One region of the Bordetella holmesii genome, then DNA from elsewhere that is predicted to be linked to it. Evidence: riboswitches for the same ligand, from Rfam matches in the RefSeq annotation. Region 1 holds a riboswitch; the other holds the start of a gene.
The links. A riboswitch is a leader RNA that binds a small molecule or an ion and turns the genes downstream of it on or off. The one in region 1 is predicted to bind manganese.
Positions count from the first base shown of each region.

Region 2: linked by a shared signal. The riboswitch ahead of LK440_RS03755 (sodium:calcium antiporter) and the one ahead of mntP (manganese efflux pump MntP) in region 1 are both predicted to bind manganese.

Region 1 is NZ_CP085973.1:239,293-248,774, reverse strand. Features, by position in the region: gene LK440_RS01165 (MarR family winged helix-turn-helix transcriptional regulator) at 1-244, shown strand, start outside; gene LK440_RS01160 (FUSC family protein) at 241-1,449, shown strand; partial or broken gene LK440_RS01155 (IS481-like element IS481 family transposase) at 1,374-2,057, opposite strand; gene LK440_RS01150 (DUF802 domain-containing protein) at 2,190-4,985, shown strand; partial or broken gene LK440_RS17810 (DUF2894 domain-containing protein) at 4,982-5,314, shown strand; gene LK440_RS18020 (DUF2894 domain-containing protein) at 5,303-5,461, shown strand; gene LK440_RS01140 (hypothetical protein) at 5,406-6,476, opposite strand; yybP-ykoY riboswitch at 6,565-6,731, shown strand; gene mntP (manganese efflux pump MntP) at 6,736-7,308, shown strand; gene LK440_RS01130 (flavin reductase family protein) at 7,311-7,889, opposite strand; gene LK440_RS01125 (HPP family protein) at 8,037-9,146, shown strand; gene LK440_RS01120 (branched-chain amino acid aminotransferase) at 9,182-9,482, opposite strand, start outside.
Region 2 is NZ_CP085973.1:803,615-813,096, forward strand. Features, by position in the region: gene ruvC (crossover junction endodeoxyribonuclease RuvC) at 1-429, opposite strand, end outside; gene purH (bifunctional phosphoribosylaminoimidazolecarboxamide formyltransferase/IMP cyclohydrolase) at 429-2,018, opposite strand; gene LK440_RS03725 (helix-turn-helix domain-containing protein) at 2,084-2,323, opposite strand; gene dusB (tRNA dihydrouridine synthase DusB) at 2,364-3,389, opposite strand; gene LK440_RS03735 (IS481-like element IS481 family transposase) at 3,533-4,483, opposite strand; gene LK440_RS03740 (UbiH/UbiF/VisC/COQ6 family ubiquinone biosynthesis hydroxylase) at 4,582-5,733, opposite strand; partial or broken gene LK440_RS03745 (hypothetical protein) at 5,828-6,276, shown strand; gene LK440_RS03750 (aminopeptidase P N-terminal domain-containing protein) at 6,285-7,628, opposite strand; yybP-ykoY riboswitch at 7,726-7,851, shown strand; partial or broken gene LK440_RS03755 (sodium:calcium antiporter) at 7,939-8,397, shown strand; one part of gene LK440_RS03760 (IS3 family transposase) at 8,459-8,711, shown strand; one part of gene LK440_RS03760 (IS3 family transposase) at 8,711-9,482, shown strand, end outside.

The DNA.
Region 1 (9,482 bases):
CGACGCGCTGGAGACGGCCGGCCTGATCGAGCGGTTGGCCGATCCCGAAGACCGGCGCGCCCGCTGCGTCACCTTGTCGGCTGCCGGCCAGGCCAAGGCGGCGGACATCGCCCACATCGTCGACCGGGTGCGCGCCGACGTCGTCAACGGGATCGATCCGGCCGAACTGCGCATCGCCGAACGCGTGTTGCGGGCCATACAGCAGCGGCTCGAAACCCTCAACACCTCAGACTCCCAGGCATGATCGCGAAGATCTTCACCTACCGCCCCACCCTGAGCGATGCCATCTTCTCGAGCAAGAATTTCATTGCGTCCATGCTGGCGCTCTACCTGTCGCTGTGCCTGGACTTTCAGCGTCCCGGCTGGGCCATGGCCACGGCCTACATCATTGCTCATCCGTTGTCCGGCGCGCTGACGTCCAAGGCCATCTACCGTGTCATCGGCACATGGTTGGGCGCAGCCGTTGCGGTACTGCTCGTGCCGAGGCTGGTCAATGCGCCGGCGCTCATGTCCGGCACCCTGGCGTTGTGGGTGGGTCTGTGCCTGTATGTCTCCATGCTGGACAGGCGCCCGCGCAGCTACATCTTCATGCTGGCCGGCTACACGGCAGCCATTGTCGGTTTTTCGAGCGCGACCGAACCCCTCGCGGTCTTTGATACGGCACTGGCGCGCTGCGAAGAAATCACCCTGGGGATTCTGTGCGCGACGCTGGTCAGCCATCTGATTCTGCCGCGCCATGTCGGCGGGCTGATCGCAGCGCGCATCGAAGGCTGGTTGCGTGACTCGGCCACCTTGCTGATCGACAGCCTGCATGGCCCTCAAGGCCACAAGCGCATGCCGCACGACATGCAGAACCTGGCCGCCGGGGTGGCGGAGCTGCGTACCTTCTTCGTTCACCTGGCCTATGAGAAACCTCAGTTGCGCGGGGGCGAAGGCGCGTTGCGCATCCTGCATGACCGCATGTCATTGATGCTGCCGGTCATCGGCGCCATCTCCGACCGCGTCACCGCGCTCACCACGCTAGCCGCAGGGACCTGCCCCGATGACATTGCCCGCCTGACCGGCCTACTGCAGCGGTGGCTGCGTCCGCCGACGCACGACGATGATGCGGCCAATCTGCACCGCTTGCGCGTGGCCATCGGCCAACTGCGCAGCAGTGCACAGATGACCCGCTCGCCGCCCGGCACGCAGGCCTGGGAGGCCATTCTTCGTACCAGCCTGGCCATGCGCCTGGACCGGCTCATCGAACTGCGCCAGGACGCGCATGATCTCTGGCGTCATATCGAGCGCGGCGACGTGCCGCGGCGCCGCGTCGCTCGCCGCCTGCCAACCGCGGAACTGCGCGACCATGGCGTGGCCTTGCGCTGCGGCGTGGCGAAGGCGCGGCTGCGAAAGGCCGAGCCATTGTCGGTGAGCAAGCGCTGGATGGTCACGCCCAGGCGCTGGTAGTAGGCCACTGCGTCCTTGAGGAACTGGACGGCGCTGGGGAAGCGCTCGTCGGGGTGGATGTCGGTGAAGGCCACGCGGGCGTGGTCATCGATGGCCACGAAGACGAAGTCCCAGCCGGCCCCCTCAACGGTATCGCGTCGGTTGCCCGTGACCCGGTGGCCAGGGCGCTGGATACGTCCCAGCTTCTTGATGTCGATGTGCAGCAGATCGCCGGGGGCCTGATGCTCGTAGCGCACCACCGGCTCGGCCGGCTCCAGGTCGGCCAGGTGCGACAGACCGGCGCGGGCCAGGACGCGGCTGACGGTGCTGGCTGACACGCCCAGCGCCTGGGCGATGCGCACTTGGGTCAGCCGCTTGCGGCGCAGCTCCACGATAGCCAGCGCCTTGGCCGGCGCAATCGCTCGGGGCGAGACCGTCGGGCGCGAGGACGCATCGGCCAAGCCCGCCTGGCCCTGAGCCAGGAAGCGGCCCAGCCATTTGCGCACAGTCGGCGCGGTGACCCCATAGGCGCGGGCCGCTTCAGGCACACAAACTTGATGGGCGATCAATTGCTGGACCATTTCGAGGCGACGTAGGAAGGTCAATCGGGCATGCTTATGGGTGTTCATCCGGCCGGGCTCCTTGAGTGAACTGGGGGGTTGGCGATTTCCAGTTTCTCAAATCCGGTTCGGATGAACCATGCATACAACCTATTGAATCTTCACAGCTAGCCGCCCTTCGCGCCCGCTAATCAGGCCCTCATGACTCGCATCCTCCATCTCATCGTCTTTCTCGTCGGCCTGGCCGCCATCGGCTGGATCGGCGTCGGCTATCTCGGCAGCAATCCGTTGGCGCTGTCCGTCACCGCCCTGATCGGTGTTTGCTACCTGGCCGGCGCGCTGGAGCTGCTGCGCTATCAGCAAGCCACGCGCAGCCTCACGCATGCCCTGGAGCGTTTGTCCGAAGCCCCCGCGCAACTTGGCCCCTGGCTCGACGTGCTGCCCCAGGGGTTGCGCAATACGGTCAGATTGCGCATCGAAGGCGAACGTGCCGGCTTGCCGGGTCCGGCCCTGACGCCCTACCTGGTTGGGCTGCTGGTCCTGCTGGGCATGCTGGGGACCTTTCTCGGTATGGTCGCCACGTTGCGCGGGACCGGACTGGCCCTGGAAAGCGCCACCGACCTGGCCGCCATGCGGGCGTCGCTGGCCGCGCCGGTCAAAGGCCTGGGGTTTGCCTTTGGCACCTCGGTCGCGGGCGTGGCTGCCTCGGCCATGCTGGGACTGCTTTCGGCCCTGTGCCGGCGCGCGCGCCTGCAGGCCGGCGAATTGCTCGACACCAAGGCCGCCACGACGCTGCGCGGCTATTCACTGGCCCATCAGCGGGGAGAGAGTTTCCGGTTGCTGCGCAGCCAGGCAGACACCCTGCCGCTGCTGGCAGACCGCCTGGCGGCCATGATGGCCTCGATGGAAAACCAGAGCCAGGCGCTGAACCAGCGGCTGCTCGACGGACAGCAGGCCTTCTACGGCAACACCGAGGCGGTCTACGGCCGTCTGGCCAGCTCGGTGCAAACCGCGCTCACGCACAGCGTGGCCGAAAGCGCCCAGGCCGCCGGGGCTGCCATCCAGCCAGCGGTGCAGACCACCATGCAGACCCTGGCGCGTGAGACCAGCGCCTGGCGCGACACCGTCACCCAGGCGCTGCAGCAGCAGATGGACGAGCTGTCCCGGCGGCTGGAGCAGACCAGTTCGACGTTGGCCGACCATTGGAGCCAGGCCTTGGCCGAACAGCAGCAGGCCAATCTGGCGCTGAACCAGGATCTGCGCGCCACGCTGGAGCAGTTCGGCGCCAGTTTCGACGGCCGCGCATCGGCGTTGCTGACCGATGTCTCGGCCCGGCTGGACACGACCGCCGCCACCTTGGCCGTCAGCACCGAACAGACCGCCAGCGGCTGGTCCGCCGCGCTGGCCGACCAACTCGACACGGCGCTGAACCGGTTCGCGGCGACTTTCGAAAGCCGCTCCAGCCGCCTGCTCGACGACGTCGCCGCCCGCTTGTCCAGCACCACGGACAGCGTCGCGCAGACCACGGCGGGCGTGGCCGCTATCTGGAAAGCGGCGCTGGCCGAACAGCACGCCGCGCAGGCCACGCTGGCGCAGGATCTGCGCGTGGCGCTGGAGCAATTCAGCACGGGCTTTGACGGCCGCGCCACCGATCTGGTTGCGCGCATGGATGCGCGCCTGGACGGCGCGGCCAGCGGCATCGCGGCCCATGTGCAGGCTGCGCTGGGCGCCTGGCAGGCCGCGCTGGGCGAGCAACGCCGCGGCCAGCAGGACGCCGCCCAGGGCTTGCACGACGCCCTGCAGCAGTTCTCCGCCTCCTTCGAGACGCGTTCGGCCGCCCTCATCGACGGCATCGCTACGCGACTGGAAGGCACGGCCCGGACCGTCACCCAGGGTACGTCCGACACGTTGCAACACTGGCAGGCCGCACTGGCCGAACAGGCGCAAGACCAGGCCCGCCTGTCCGACGCGTTGCGCGCCACGCTGCAGGATTTTTGCTCGGCGTTTGACCAGCGTTCCATCGGCCTGGTCGACAACGTCGCCAGCCGCATGGACCTCACCACCGAGCAATTGGCTCAGGCCTGGCGCGAGGCGCTGGGGCGCCACGAGGCAGCCAGCGCCTCGCTGGCCGATGCGCACCACGTCGCCCTGGACGCAGCGGCCGAACGATTCGAGGCCCATTCCGCCGCGCTGCTGGCAACGGTCGACCAGGCCCATGGCCGCCTGCATGGCGAACTGGCCACCCGCGACGAAGCGCGCCTGGCCACCTGGACCGAATCCCTGGCCGATGTCGCCGCCGCGTTGCGCGCGGAATGGGAGACCACCGGCAACCGCACCCTGGCGCGCCAACAAGAGATCTGCGATAGCTTTTCGGCTGCGGTCGGCGCCATCACCGCCCTGGCCGATGCGCAGTCGCAGCGCATGATCGGCGAGATCGAGCACTTGCTCGAAGCCGCCTCGCAAGCCCCCAAGGCCGCCGCGGCCATGGTGAGCGAGCTGCGCGAAAAACTCTCCGACAGCATGGCGCGCGACAACGCCATGCTGCAAGAGCGCGGCCATCTCCTCGAAACCGTGGACACCCTGCTGCAGGCCATCAACCACGCCAGTCATGAACAGCGCGGGGCGGTCGACGCCCTGGTGGCGTCTTCGGCCGAACTGCTCGAGCGTGTGGGACAGCGCTTTACCGACCACCTCGAAGGGGAGACAGGCAAGCTGGGCGCAGTCGCAGAACAGGTCACGGGCAGCGCCGTCGAAGTCGCCAGCCTGGGCGAGGCGCTCGGCGCGGCGGTGCAGACATTCGACCAGGCCAACGCCAGGCTCATCGGCCAGCTCGAGCGCATCGAGGCGGCGCTGGCCAAATCGCTCACGCGCAGCGACGAACAACTGGCCTACTACGTGGCACAGGCCCGGGAGGTCGTCGACCTGTCGCTGCTGTCGCAGAAGCAAATCATGCAGCAGTTGCAGCAACGCGACCGTGACGGGGCTCAGGCCACATGAACGACGAGCTCGATGCCGGCCTGGACGCCCCGGCGCCTGCCTGGGCGGTCTTCGGCGACCTGATGTCGGTGCTGCTGGGCGCCTTCGTACTCATTCTGGTGGGGATCATCGGGTTCCAGTTGCAGTTGACAACCAAACTCGATGAAGAGGTTAAAGAAAGGCAGGCTGAAACCCAGCGCCGCGAGACCCTCGAGCAGGCCTTGGCCGGCCCTCTGGCCGCCGGACGCGTCACGCTGGTCGACGGCCGCATCGGCATCAGTGGCAGCGTGCTGTTCGCGCTGAACTCCGACCATCTGGTACACCGGGCCCTGTCGCACTTGCGCTCGCTCTCGCCCGACTACCTGCATCAGTTCATGGCCTATGTGGACACGCTCTGCGGCCTGGAGCGCTTGAATACGGCACTGCCCTCACCCGCCAAGACTAGTCCGGGCAAGCCGGCAAAGCGGCGTGCGGGCCGAGCTTCATCCAATCCCTGACGCCTAATTCGCGGCTGGGAGCCACGCTGAGCACCTCGCCGTCCTGCGACTGCACCACCGATGAGGAGGCCTCGACGTCTGCGTGACCGGCATAGCTGGCATGCGTGTGCGCCGCAGGTGTGAACAGCCAGGGCCGGCGGCCTTGCCACCCGCGCGCGATGGTCTGGACCTGCGTGCCGGGCGGATAACGCATCGGGCCCATGACATGAGGGCAGATAAGCGTCCCTGCGCTCAATGCAAAAAAAGTGCCATCGTCGTGCAGACGCAGACTCGCTTCGGCCAACCACATCCCCGCCAGACGCAGGCTCTGGCCTTCTTTCAGGCTGATGATCCAGCGATCCGGATCGATATGACCGTCGGTGTAGGCCGTACCCGCGCTGGCGCGCAGGCGCGCGCCAGCGATGGCCAGGGGGTGGGCGGCGCCGGCAGCCAACGTGCATTGCTCGAATACCGCACGGCCACCTTTGAACTCGAACTCGATCGGCAGCGCGGCGTCACACGACCAGCCATGCACACGTTGGGGGCCGTCGCCAAACACCGACATCGACAGCACGTCGCTACCGATCTCGGCATGACTCTGGGCGTCGTATCGGGTGGAGACGCGGCGTGCCAGACGACGCGCGGCGATCCCCTGCACCATGACGGGCTGGGCGAACTCCGCCTCGACGAAGCTCTCGGGGTGTCCGGCGCGCTGCAATTGCAGACGGCTGCCGGCGGGCATGGCGATCCCGTCGATCGTCTGCGCGTGCTCCAGCACCAGCGCACGCGCGGCCTCCTGCCGCGCCACGACTTGCTGGTAACGCCAGACCGAATGCGCAAATGCCACGCCATACGCCAGCAACGACGCCAGGGGCAGCAGCAGAACCAGGGCACGCCAGGGGTGCCGGCGTATCGCCGCGCGCCAACCCCGGCTCACCGCCAGCCCCAGCCCCCACACCACCAGACACACCAGGGCCAGCAGGGACAACAAAGGCAGAAGATAGGACCAGATAGAGGGAATAGCGGCGGCAATCATGGCTCAATCATACCCAGACCAGGGATTGCCGCCCGCAGCCATGCGGCTTGGAGGGCTGTCACGAAATACCCTGCTACACTCGGCCCATCCTTTTGGGGAGTAGCCTCCTTTCCGTTGCGGAAAGGGCACGCGTCAACACTCTTGGCCCGACACGGCCATGGCGCGCGCAGCCTGCCGGCCTGGCGAGACCATGGACCTTTCCTGCTGCGCCGGGCGGCAGGCAGAGGTCTATGCGTACGTTGCCCGGCTGGAGCTGTTAATGAATCTGTTGTCCATTCTGGTGCTGGCCTTTGCCATGTCGACCGACGCTTTCGCGGCCGCCGTCAGCAAAGGCGCCGCCTTGCACAAACCCCGTTTCTCCGAAGCCTTGCGCACCGGCCTGATCTTCGGGGTGATCGACGCGATCACCCCCGTCATCGGGTGGGCGTTGGGCTCCATCGCCGCCACATTCATCGCCGACTGGGACCACTGGATTGCCTTCGGCATGCTCTGTGTGCTGGGGGTCATGATGATACGCAATGGGCTGTCAGGGCCGCAGGAAGAGGCCGCTCCCCCTTCCCGACACGGTTTCTGGCTTCTGGCGGCCACGGGCTTTGCCACGAGTATCGATGCCATGGCCGTGGGAGTGAGCCTGGCCTTCATCGACACCAATATCGTACTCACCGCCATCGCCATCGGCCTGGCCACGCGGACCATGGTGACCCTGGACGTCATGCTTGGCCGCGTCCTGGGCGCCATGGCGGGCAAGCGCGCCGAGATCCTGGGCGGTGTGGCTCTGATCGGTATCGGATCGACCATTCTCTACGAGCACCTGAGCGCCACGGCCGGCTGACGTCAGCGCGCCTGCGCCTGGATGGGGGTGCCGGCTATGGCGAAGGCGCCCCCACCGAGATGATGCAGCGTATGCAGATCGCGGTTGTCCTGACTGAAATTCCAATGCCCGCCGGCAAAAATGCGGCTGTCTGCCGCCGCGCTCACGACCTCGGCAAAGCAGGTGTCGTAAGCGTCTTCGGTATGCGTCTCGGGGATCCAGCGGCACTCCATCCAGGCGGCCATGCCGTCTTCCAGCAAGGGCAGGCCCAGCGCCGGACCGCTCAGGGGTTCGACACCGCAGCGCACGAATTTGTCACCGTCGCGGCCAGACACGCTCCCCACGGCATAGGTCAGATCGGCCGCCTTGGCGCCCGGGATCAGCAGTCCGAAATGGCCGCTGGCCTGCATCAGCTCACGCGTATAGGTGTGCTTGTCTATCACCACCGAAATGCGCGGCGGCGTGAATTCCACCGGCATGGACCAGGCCGCGGCCATGATATTGCGCACGGCGCCATGACGCGTGGTGATCAGCACCGTCGGACCATGATTGATGAGGCGGCTGGCATGCTCGAGCGCCACCACTTGAAAATGAGAGGGCATTCTGTGCTCCTGGCTGCGGCGCGCCGCAAGACCCGCCAACGGGGTCACACCTGCGGGCTGCGCCGCCCCAAGCTTAGCGCGGCAGCACCCTCGGCACGCGTGCTACAGTCTTTTCCCGCGTGATTGCTCGGTCACGAGGAGAACACATTGCCCGTCCGCTTTGCCCATTGGTTACGCGCCTTTGCCCCGGCTCCCGTCGGAGCCAGCCTGCGAGAAAAATGCTATGGCGCCCTGGGTGCGCTGCTTGGACTGTTATGCACCGCATGGATAGCCCGCCTGGCGCTGGGCCAGGCCAGCCCCTGGTTCATCCCGCCCATGGGCGCCTCGGCCGTATTGCTCTTTGCCGTGCCGGCCAGCCCGCTGGCGCAACCCTGGTCGATCCTGGGCGGCAACGTTGTCTCGGCCCTGATAGGCGTGGTCTGCGCCCGCTATATCCCTGATGTCGCGCTGGCCGCGGCCGCCGCGGGAGGGCTGGCCATTGCCGCCATGTTTGCCTTGCGTTGCCTGCACCCGCCCGGCGGCGCCGTGGCCCTGACAGCCGTGCTCGGCGGCCCTGCCGTGAGCCAACTGGGGTTTGGCTTTGCGATCTGGCCAGTCGGCATCAATTCGCTGGCGCTGCTGTGCGTGGCCGTGATGTTCAATGGCCTGCTCAAACGCCCTTACCCCAAACGAACGCACGATACCCCCTCGCCGCATGCGACCCGCAACCCACTGCCCAGTGAACGCCTGGGATTTTCGGCCGACGACCTGCGGCAGACGCTGGATTCGCACGAAGGCCTGCTGGATATCAGCCCCGACGATATCCAGGACATCATCCTGGCCGCCGAGGCCCGCGCCGCCGCACGCCGGCATGCCACGGTGCAATGCGCCGATATCATGTCGCGCGACATCGTGCGCCTGTCGCCGCAGGACACGCTGGACCATGCCCAGGCGTTGATGCGCCACCACCGCCTGCACACCCTGCCGGTGGTCGACCCCGCCACCGGTGCCTACCTGGGCATGTTGCATGAGCATGCCGCCCAGGCGGGCCAGGCGGCAGGCCGCGCGCTGGTCGATTGCCTCAGTCGCGATGGCGCCTTCGCCACCGAAGACCTGCCGGCGGTCACCCTGGCGCGCCCCATGGCCGACGGGTTGCATGGCGTGCCGGTGCTGGACCACGATGGGCAGCTAAAGGGGGTGGTCACGCAATCCGACCTCATTGCCGCCTTGTATCAGATCACCCTGAACCAGGAAGAAATACGGCCGTCCGCAACCTAAATGCCACGGACGGCCGTCAGGTGCATGCCGGACGGTCAGGCGACTTTATGCAGCCAGCCGTGCTTGTCCTCGCTGCGGCCGCGCTGGATATCCTCGAGCGCGGCTTTTAGACGCACCGTGATCTCGCCCACCGCCCCGGAACCGATGGTAAAGCCGTGCTGGCGGCCCTTGACCTGGCCGATCGGGGTGACCACCGCCGCGGTCCCGCAGGCAAACGACTCGACCAGCTTGCCGCTCTTGGCATCGGCCTCCCACTGGTCGATGGCATACGGCTCTTCGCGCACTGTCATGCCCAGATCGCGCGCCAGGGTGATCAGCGAGTCACGGGTTATGCCG
Region 2 (9,482 bases), 560 kb from region 1:
CGCATCCGCCGAATCAGGGGCGGGCGTGCCATTGAGCGACAGCAGGTGCTGCACCATCATCTGTACCTGTTCTTTGGCTGCACGGCCGGTGCCGACCGTTGATTTCTTGATTTGCAGTGCGGTGTACTCGTGCACGTCGAGCCCGCTTTCGGCCAACGCACACAACGCCGCGCCGCGGGCCTGGCCCAGCAGCAGCGTGGATGAGGGGTTGGCATTCAGAAAGACGATTTCGAGCGCGGCCACATCGGGCCGCGTCTCGCGGGCCACCTCGCGCAGATTGTCGAGGATGACTTTCAGGCGTTGCGCCAGCGCCAGGTCGGGCGGCACGACAATGGTGCCGCTGGCGACATAACGCAGGCGCGAGCCTTCGGCATCGATCACACCGAAACCGGTGCGGCGCAGGCCGGGGTCGATGCCGAGGACACGCATCAGTGACGGAAGTGACGCGTACCGGTCAGGACCATGGCGATGCCATGTTCGTCGGCAGCTGCGATAACCTCGTCATCGCGCACGCTGCCGCCGAGCTGAATCACGCAGGTCGCGCCTGCTGCCACCACCACGTCGAGGCCATCGCGGAAAGGGAAGAAGGCATCCGAGGCCACCGCCGAACCCTGCAGGGTCAGGCCAGCATTCTCGGCCTTGATCGAGGCGATGCGGGCCGAGTCGATGCGGCTCATCTGGCCGGCGCCCACACCCAGTGTCATGCCGCCTCCGACAAACACGATGGCATTGGACTTGACGTACTTGGCGACTTTCCAGGCGAAGGCGAGATCGTTCAGCTCGGCCTCGGTGGGTTGGCGCTTGCTCACGACTTTCAGGGCATCGCGCGGTACCTGGAAGGCATCGGGCGTCTGTACCAGCCAGCCGCCGCCAACGCGTTTGACGTCGAAAGCATTCTGGCCTGTGCCGGCCGGGACTTCCAGCACGCGCACATTCTTCTTGGCTGCCAGGATGGCCAGCGCCGCGCCGTCATAGGCGGGCGCGAGCAGCACTTCCAGGAACTGACCGCTCACGGCTTCGGCCGTGGCGGCATCAACAGGTCGGTTGAAAGCGATGATGCCGCCGAATGCCGACGTGGGGTCGGTCTTGAAGGCCTTTTGATAGGCCTCGAGGTTGCTGCCGGCCACGGCCACGCCGCAGGGGTTGGCGTGTTTGACGATCACGCAGGCAGGAGTGTCGAAGCTGCGCACGCACTCCCAGGCCGCGTCGGCATCAGCGATATTGTTGTACGAGAGTTCCTTACCCTGGAGCTGGCGGTAGTTGCCCAGCAAGCCTGAGGGACGCTGCGGGTCGACGTAGAACGCCGCAGTCTGATGCGGGTTCTCGCCATACCGCAGGGCCTGTTGCTGCTGCACTTGCAGGGTCAGGGTGCGGGGCCACTCGTTGCGGGCCGGCACGGCGTCCTGGGCCGGGGCCGCATCGGCCAGGCTGGTCAGGTAGGCGGCGATGGCGCCATCGTACGACGCCGTATGGGCGTAGACCTTGGTGGCCAACTCGAGGCGCAGGGCGTACGAGGTGCTGCCGTTCTGGTCGATCTCCGTCAGCACTCGGCTGTAGTCGACCGGATCGATGACGACGGTCACGCCACCGGCTTCGGTGCCATGGTTCTTGGCCGCGGCGCGCAGCATGGCCGGGCCGCCGATGTCGATGTTTTCGACCGCGTCGGCGAAGGTGCAATCGGGTTTGGCGACGGTTTCACGGAAGGGATAGAGGTTGACCACCAGCATGTCGATACGGTCGATGCCAGAGGCGGCAATCGTCTCCATGTGCTCCTGGCTGTCGCGCCGCGCAAGCAAGCCGCCATGGATCTTCGGGTGCAGCGTCTTGACGCGACCATCGAGGATTTCCGGCGAGCCGGTGTGCTGGGCCACTTCGGTGACGGTCAGACCTGACTCGGCCAACAGGCGGGCGGTGCCGCCGGTCGAGAGCAGGCGTACGCCGCGAGCGGCCAGCGCGCGGGCAAATTCCACGATGCCGGTCTTATCGGACACCGAAAGCAGAGCAGTTTCGATTTTCATGATGGTGGTGGGTCAGGGGCATCCCCTCGGGGATGCGGATACAGGGAAATCCGTCGATCGGGCAATCAGGGCTGGATGTTGTGGGCCAACAGCTTTTTGCGCAGCGTATTACGTGTGATGCCCAGCATCTCGGAAGCGCGCGACTGATTGCCGCCAGCGCGTTCCAGGGCCACTTCGAGTACCGGGCGCTCGACGCAGCGCATCACCATATCCCACATATCGTGGGGTTCGGAATCACCCAGGTCTTCGAAATAGCGCTCCAGACTGGCGCGCACGCATTCTTCCAGGACATCTTTTTTGTTCATTTGGTTTTGAGTACAGATATTTTTATGGTGAGGCTGGCGCTTATACCGCCAGCAAGTTCGAGGTGACGGCATGGCTTGGATTGCCGCCACCCATAAGCGAGTGATCGAACCAGTCGGCTACCGCACGGAATTGCTCGGCGGTAGTGTCGATGAGGTTCATTTGGGTGCGGAAAGCTTCCGCCCCGGGCAGGGAGTCGATATACCAGCCAATGTGCTTGCGTGCCGTACGCACGCCGGTATGCTCGCCGTAGAAACGGTAATGGTCGTCCAGGTGCTCGAGCAGCAGGTCGCGCATTTCGGCGTAGCTGGGCGCAGCAAGCGTCTGGCCGGTGCGCAGAAAGTGATCGACTTCGCGGAAAATCCAGGGCCGGCCCTGGGCCGCTCGGCCTATCATCACCGCGTCGGCTCCCGTATACGCCAGGACGTGACGGGCTTTCTCGGGGCTGTCGATATCGCCATTGGCCACCACGGGAATACCGATCTCGGCCTTGACGGCGCGTATGGTGTCGTACTCGGCATGCCCGGTGTACAGGTCGCAACGCGTGCGGCCGTGCAGCGTGAGGGCGGCGATGCCGCTTTGCTCGGCCAACCGGGCCACGCGTAAAGCGTTTCGGCTTTCGCGATCCCACCCGGTACGGGTTTTGAGTGTGACGGGCACGCCTTTGGGGGCGCAGGCGGCGACGACGGCATCCAGAATACGGGCAATGAGATCCTCATGGCGCAACAGCGCCGAGCCCGAAGCCAGGTTGCAAACCTTTTTGGCCGGGCAACCCATGTTGATATCAATGATGCGCGCGCCCTTGTTGATGTTGAAAATGGCCGCTTCTGCCATCATTTCCGGGTCTGCGCCTGCGATTTGCACCGAAATCGGTGCTATTTCGCCTTCATGATTCAAGCGTCTGGACGTTTTGACGCTGTCCCACAGCCGCGGATTGCTGGCGGCCATTTCGGACACGGCATAACCCGCCCCCAGCCGTTTGCATAATTGACGGAAAGGGCGATCCGTCACCCCGGCCATAGGGGCGACGAAAACATTATTGGAAAGAGACCAGGGGCCGATGCGCATGCTCACATTTTAACCGTCTTGGGCCTGGCCCCATTTCCGCCGTCTCGCCGAATCCAGATTCGGTGCGCAATGGCGACGCCAGACCCCCCTTCAGAGGCCGATTGCGAAGGGCGTTGGAGACCGCCGCCCCTGAAAAGGGACCGCTAGGTGTGAACTGTCAATAGGTTGTATTCGTCCAGGTTGAGTCTGGAGATGGGTACAGCGCGCCCGATGCCGTGGTGGGGTCGATGCCAGTTGTAGTGGTGTAGCCAGGATTTCATGGCATCGGCTCGGTGTTGGGAGTTCTGGTAGGTGTGAGCGTAAGCCCACTCACGCAAGGCCGACTGGATGAAGCGTTCGGCCTTGCCATTGGTCTGTGGGCGGTAAGGTCGGGTAAAGCGGTGCTTGATGCCCAGCTCATGGCACAGCGCGGCGAAGGCGCGGCTGCGAAAGGCCGAGCCATTGTCGGTGAGCAAGCGCTGGATGGTCACGCCCAGGCGCTGGTAGTAGGCCACTGCGTCCTTGAGGAACTGGACGGCGCTGGGGAAGCGCTCGTCGGGGTGGATGTCGGTGAAGGCCACGCGGGCGTGGTCATCGATGGCCACGAAGACGAAGTCCCAGCCGGCCCCCTCAACGGTATCGCGTCGGTTGCCCGTGACCCGGTGGCCAGGGCGCTGGATACGTCCCAGCTTCTTGATGTCGATGTGCAGCAGATCGCCGGGGGCCTGATGCTCGTAGCGCACCACCGGCTCGGCCGGCTCCAGGTCGGCCAGGTGCGACAGACCGGCGCGGGCCAGGACGCGGCTGACGGTGCTGGCTGACACGCCCAGCGCCTGGGCGATGCGCGCTTGGGTCAGCCGCTTGCGGCGCAGCTCCACGATAGCCAGCGCCTTGGTCGGCGCAATCGCTCGGGGCGAGACCGTCGGGCGCGAGGACGCATCGGCCAAGCCCGCCTGGCCCTGAGCCAGGAAGCGGCCCAGCCATTTGCGCACAGTCGGCGCGGTGACCCCATAGGCGCGGGCCGCTTCAGGCACACAAACTTGATGGGCGATCAATTGCTGGACCATTTCGAGTCGACGTAGGAAGGTCAATCGGGCATGCTTATGGGTGTTCATCCGGCCGGGCTCCTTGAGTGAACTGGGGGGTTGGCGATTTCCAGTTTCTCAAATCCGGTTCGGATGAACCATGCATACAACCTATTGAATCTTCACAGCTAGGCGCGCAACCCCTGCAAAAGGTGGCGCGCCAGGGGCGCACGTGCAGGCGCGGCCAGATCGAGCGCGAGCAAGGCCAGCCCGCAGGCATGCTCGACGGGCGCCAGCCCGGTGGCGAACACGCGCGGCATGAGGTCAGTCAGACCGGCGGTGAGCCAACGGTCGGCGCTACGGATGCGGGCAAAGTCACCGAGCCGCTGGCGCGGATCGTCGGCAGCGTGCCAGCCCGACAGGGCCTGGGCCAGTTGGGCGGCATCCCGCAGCCCCAGATTCAGCCCTTGGCCTGCTACGGGATGCAGTGTTTGTGCCGCATTGCCTATCGTGGCGACGCGGCCGTGTACCTGAGCATGCCGGGCCTTGAGTTCGAGGGGAAAAATATGCCGCGCCGCCTGGCTGCTCAATCGGCCGAGCCGTTCGCCGAAGGCGGCGCTGAGCTGGGCGGAAAACTGCGCATCATCCAATGTGGCCAGCGCTTGCGCACGCTCCGGCGCCACGCACCAGACAACGGAATAGCTGCCGGCCTGCTGCGGATGTGGCAGCAGTGCCAGCGGCCCCTCGGCGGTGAAGCGCTCCCAGGCCCAGCCGGGGCGCGGCAGGCTGGCCCGGGCGCTGGTGATGACGGCATGCTGGCCATAATCACGCTTGAGGTCCGTCCCGCCCGTCCCATCGCACTGCACGGCGACCCGACAGGAGATTACCTGCCTGCCGTGAGCCAGGTGCACGCTGTCCAGGGACTGGGAGGTCATGGTGGCTGCTGATCCGCTGAGCACCGTCACGCCGCTTTGCGATACGCGTTCGGCCAGGCGGTCATGCAGGGCGGCATAGGGTACGACGCTGCCCAACTGCTCCACGCCGAAATCCTCATGCCCGATGATCGTGCGGCCCAGACGCCCGCGCTGCGAGATGTGAACGTGGCGGATGTCGGCAAACCGGGACGGCCAGGCCCCCAGGCTGTCGAGCAGGACGCGGCTGCCATGGTTCATGGCCAACACGCGCGGATCGGCTGCCGGCTGCGATCGGGCCGGCGCGGGCTGGCCGGCCAGCAGAACGATGCGCTCAGGGTGGGCGCTGGCACGCGCCAGCAGCAGGGCCAGTGCCTGGCCCACCGGGCCCGCTCCGAGGATCGCAATGTCGTAGACCGTTTGATTCATGATCGAGATTTTACCGGGGCTTCAGTTTGTCGCGTGGCCGACCTAGAATGTGGCTCGATTCGCGGGTGCCTTCCATCCGCTGCGGAGGCGCACCATGACACAGGGCCAGACACTGACAGCACGGCCGCACGCGCCGCGCAGCAAAGTCATCGCGGGGTTGTGGCCTGCCTGCTCGGGGTGATCGGCGCCCAGGGCTGGTATCTTGGCCGGCGGTATGCGTGGCTGGTGACTCTGTACGCCGCCGTGTGTCTGGCCGCGACGTCGGCCTTCCCTTCGTGGTGGGACAATCCCGCCTTCTTCCTGCTGTTCATCCCGATGATCGCGGGATTCATCGAGGCGGCCGTCTACGCCTTGATGGCCGATCACAAGTTTGACCAGCGTTACAACCCCGGTCTGGGTGCGGTGTCACGCACCGGGTGGCCGGCGGTGCTGGTTGCCCTGCTGGCTTGCCTGGCGGGCGGGATCGTCTCAATGCTGGCCGTGGCCATGGTGGTGGTGCATGTCTGGACGGCCATGGGCTGGTTGGATGGCTATGTGTTCTAGCCGGCGCGTCATTCCCGCATCAGGGCTTCGATTTCCCGGGCATCCACAGGTACGCCTCGGGTAAGGAGCTCACACCCGGTTTCCGTGACCAGGGCATCGTCTTCGATGCGGATGCCGATGTCCCAGAATTTGGCGGGTACATCATCGGCGCGGCGCACATAAATGCCGGGCTCGATGGTGAGCATCATGCCGGGTCGCAAGCGGCGCCAGGGGCCGGGCGTGCCGGCGCAGTTGCAGGGGTCGCGGTAGTCGCCCACATCATGGACATCCAGCCCTAGCCAATGACCTGTACGATGCATGTAAAACCGGTTGTACGCGCCGGATTCGAGCACGCCGTCCAAGCTGCCACGCAGCAGTCTCTCGTCTAGCATGCCCTGCGCCAGTATCCGCAAGGCGGCTTGGTGTCCGTCGTCCCAGTTATTGCCCGGCAAGGTCGCGGCCACCGCCGCCTGCTGCGCGGCTGCGGTCAGGTCGTAGAGGGCGCGTTGCGCACCGCTGTAACGCCCATTGACCGGAAAGGTGCGGGTGATGTCCGAGGCGTAGCTGTCGTATTCGCAGCCCGCATCGATAAGCACCAGATCTCCGTCGCGCAGCACGGCGTCGCCAGCCTGATAGTGCAGGATGCAGGCATTGGCGCCCGCGGCCACGATGCTGTTGTAGGCCACGCCTTGCGCGCCATGGCGGCGAAACTCGTAGAGCAGCTCCGCCTCGAGTTCGTACTCGTGCATGCCGGGTCTGACCGCCCGCATGGCGCGCGCATGCGCGCCTGCCGAAATACGGGCGGCACGCCGCATGGCAGCGATCTCGGTCGCATCTTTGATCAGACGCATCTCGGCCAGCTGGGGGTTGATGTCGCGCTGGGCCGATGGCGGCCGTGCCCCGAAACGGGCCTGGTCGCGCGCTGCCTGCATCCAGGACTGCACGCGATTACCGACGGCAGCGTTTGCTGTCTGCGACAGCCAGAGGTTGGGCTGATCCAGCAACCATTGCGGCATCAGTTCGTCCAGGCTGTCCACGGGGTGGGCGTCATCCATGCCGAACCGCGCGGCCGCGGCTTGCGGGCCTATGCGCACGCCTTCCCAGATTTCATGCGCCTCGTTGCGGGCGCGGCAAAACAGGATGGCGCGCGTATCGGCGCCCGCGATGAGGATAAGCCACACTTCGGGTTCGATGAAACCCGTCAGATAGTAGAAATCGCTGTCGTGCCGATAGGGATAGTCAGCATCGCGATTGCGCAATGCCTGCGGCGCGGTCGCGAGGATGGCCACACCGCCGCCCTGCGCTTGCATCCAATCGAGGACGCGGCGGCGGCGCGCCACGAAGGCAGAAATATCGTCGGCGGGCAGGCTCATGATCGCGGGCGGAGGTAACGGACGGCAATTTGTGTACTGTACCCCACAGGCGCGCGCGAGGCGCGCTGGTCATTTAATGCCGCGCTGCTACAATCGCGCCACTGTCATTGGGGAGTAGCCATCCTTTGTTTCCCCAAAGGAGTCAGCGTCAACAAACTTGGTGGATCATCCCCATGGCGCTGGCAGCCTTACGGCACCGTTGAGCGGTGTGCGTACAGGGCCCGGCGAGACCTTTGGCCACATCGCGTTCACCCCAGCCGGGCGAGCCGCGTTGTCGCGCCAAAGTTGTCTGCTCGCTCGGCTGCCCATCATGTTTCTCTCGATATTTCTGTTTCTGCTGGCCGCAGCGATCATTTATCTCGCCTGCGAGTTTTTCGTCAATGGCGTCGAATGGGTCGGTCATCATTTCCGTCTGGGGGCTACCGCCACCGGTACCGTGTTGGCCGCCTTTGGTACCGCGCTGCCTGAGAGCGCCGTGACCTTCATGGCCGTGGTGTTCGGGCAGACCCCCGAGCAAAAAGATATAGGCGTGGGCGCTGCCATGGGCGGGCCGCTGGTGCTGGCCACGCTGGCCTATGCGGTGGTGGGGCTGGCGCTATTGCGTGCCAGGCGCGCCGGTCAGTCACTGGTCATCAATGCCGACCAGCCTCGCCTGGCGCGCGATCAAGCCTGGTTCATGGGCATTTTTGTGTTCAAAGTCGGCCTGGGGCTGTTGGCCTTTGCCTGGAAGCCTTGGCTGGGCCTGTTCTTTCTTGCCGTCTATGGTCTTTTGACCTGCTCCCCGTGATTAGTACGAAATCGATGTAGAGTCCGTTCCCAAAGGAATGGCAATGAAGAAACGATTTACGGAAGAGCAAATCATCGGCGTGCTCAAGGAAGCCGATGCAGGTGCCAAGCCCGCAGAGTTGTGCCGCAAGCACGGAATCTCCGAGGCAACGTACTACAACTGGAAGGCGAAGTTCGGTGGCATGACGGTGTCGGACGCTCAGAGGCTCAAGGAGCTGGAGCAGGAGAACAACAAGCTCAAGAAGCTGTTGGCCGAGTCGATGCTGGACAAGGCGGCGCTTCAGGATCTGCTAAGCCGAAAGTAGTCAGCCCGCAGGCCAAACGCGAGGCGGTCAGGACATTAATGACCGAGCGCAGCATGGGTGTTACCCGGGCCTGTGGGCTGGTAGGAATTTCGCGGTCGCTGTTTGCCTACGAGAGCACACGCTCAGGCGATGCTGCGCTGACCGAGCGCATGAAAGAGATGGCAGTGGCGAAACGACGCTACGGCTATCGGAGGATCCATGTGCTCTTACGTCGCGAAGGCTGGCAAGCAAATCACAAGCGAATCTGGCGGCTGTACAGTCTGGCAGGGTTAAGCGTGCGAAAACGAAAGCGTAAGCGAATCGCGGCGACCGAGCGCGTGGTTCGCCCAGCGGCAATCGCGCCGAATCAGAGTTGGTCAATGGACTTTGTGGCCGACGGCCTAGCCTATGGCCGCCGATTCCGCTGTTTGACTATCGTCGATGACTACACTCACGAATGCCTGGCCATCGAGGTCGATACGTCGTTGCCGGGACTGCGTGTTGCCATGGTGCTGCAACGGCTGGCGGAGATGCGTGGCCTGCCGCGATCTATTACCGTGGACAACGGGCCAGAGTTCGCCGGAAGAGCCTTGGACGCCTGGGCCTACCAAGCAGGCGTAAAGCTGTCGTTTATTCGGCCGGGTAAGCCGGTGGAGAACGCTTATATCGAAAGTTTCAACGGCAAGTTCCGCGACGAATGCCTTAACGAGCACTGGTTCTTGTCCCTGCGACAGGCTAAAAGCTTGATCGAAAACTGGCGAGTCGAGTACAACACCGATCGGCC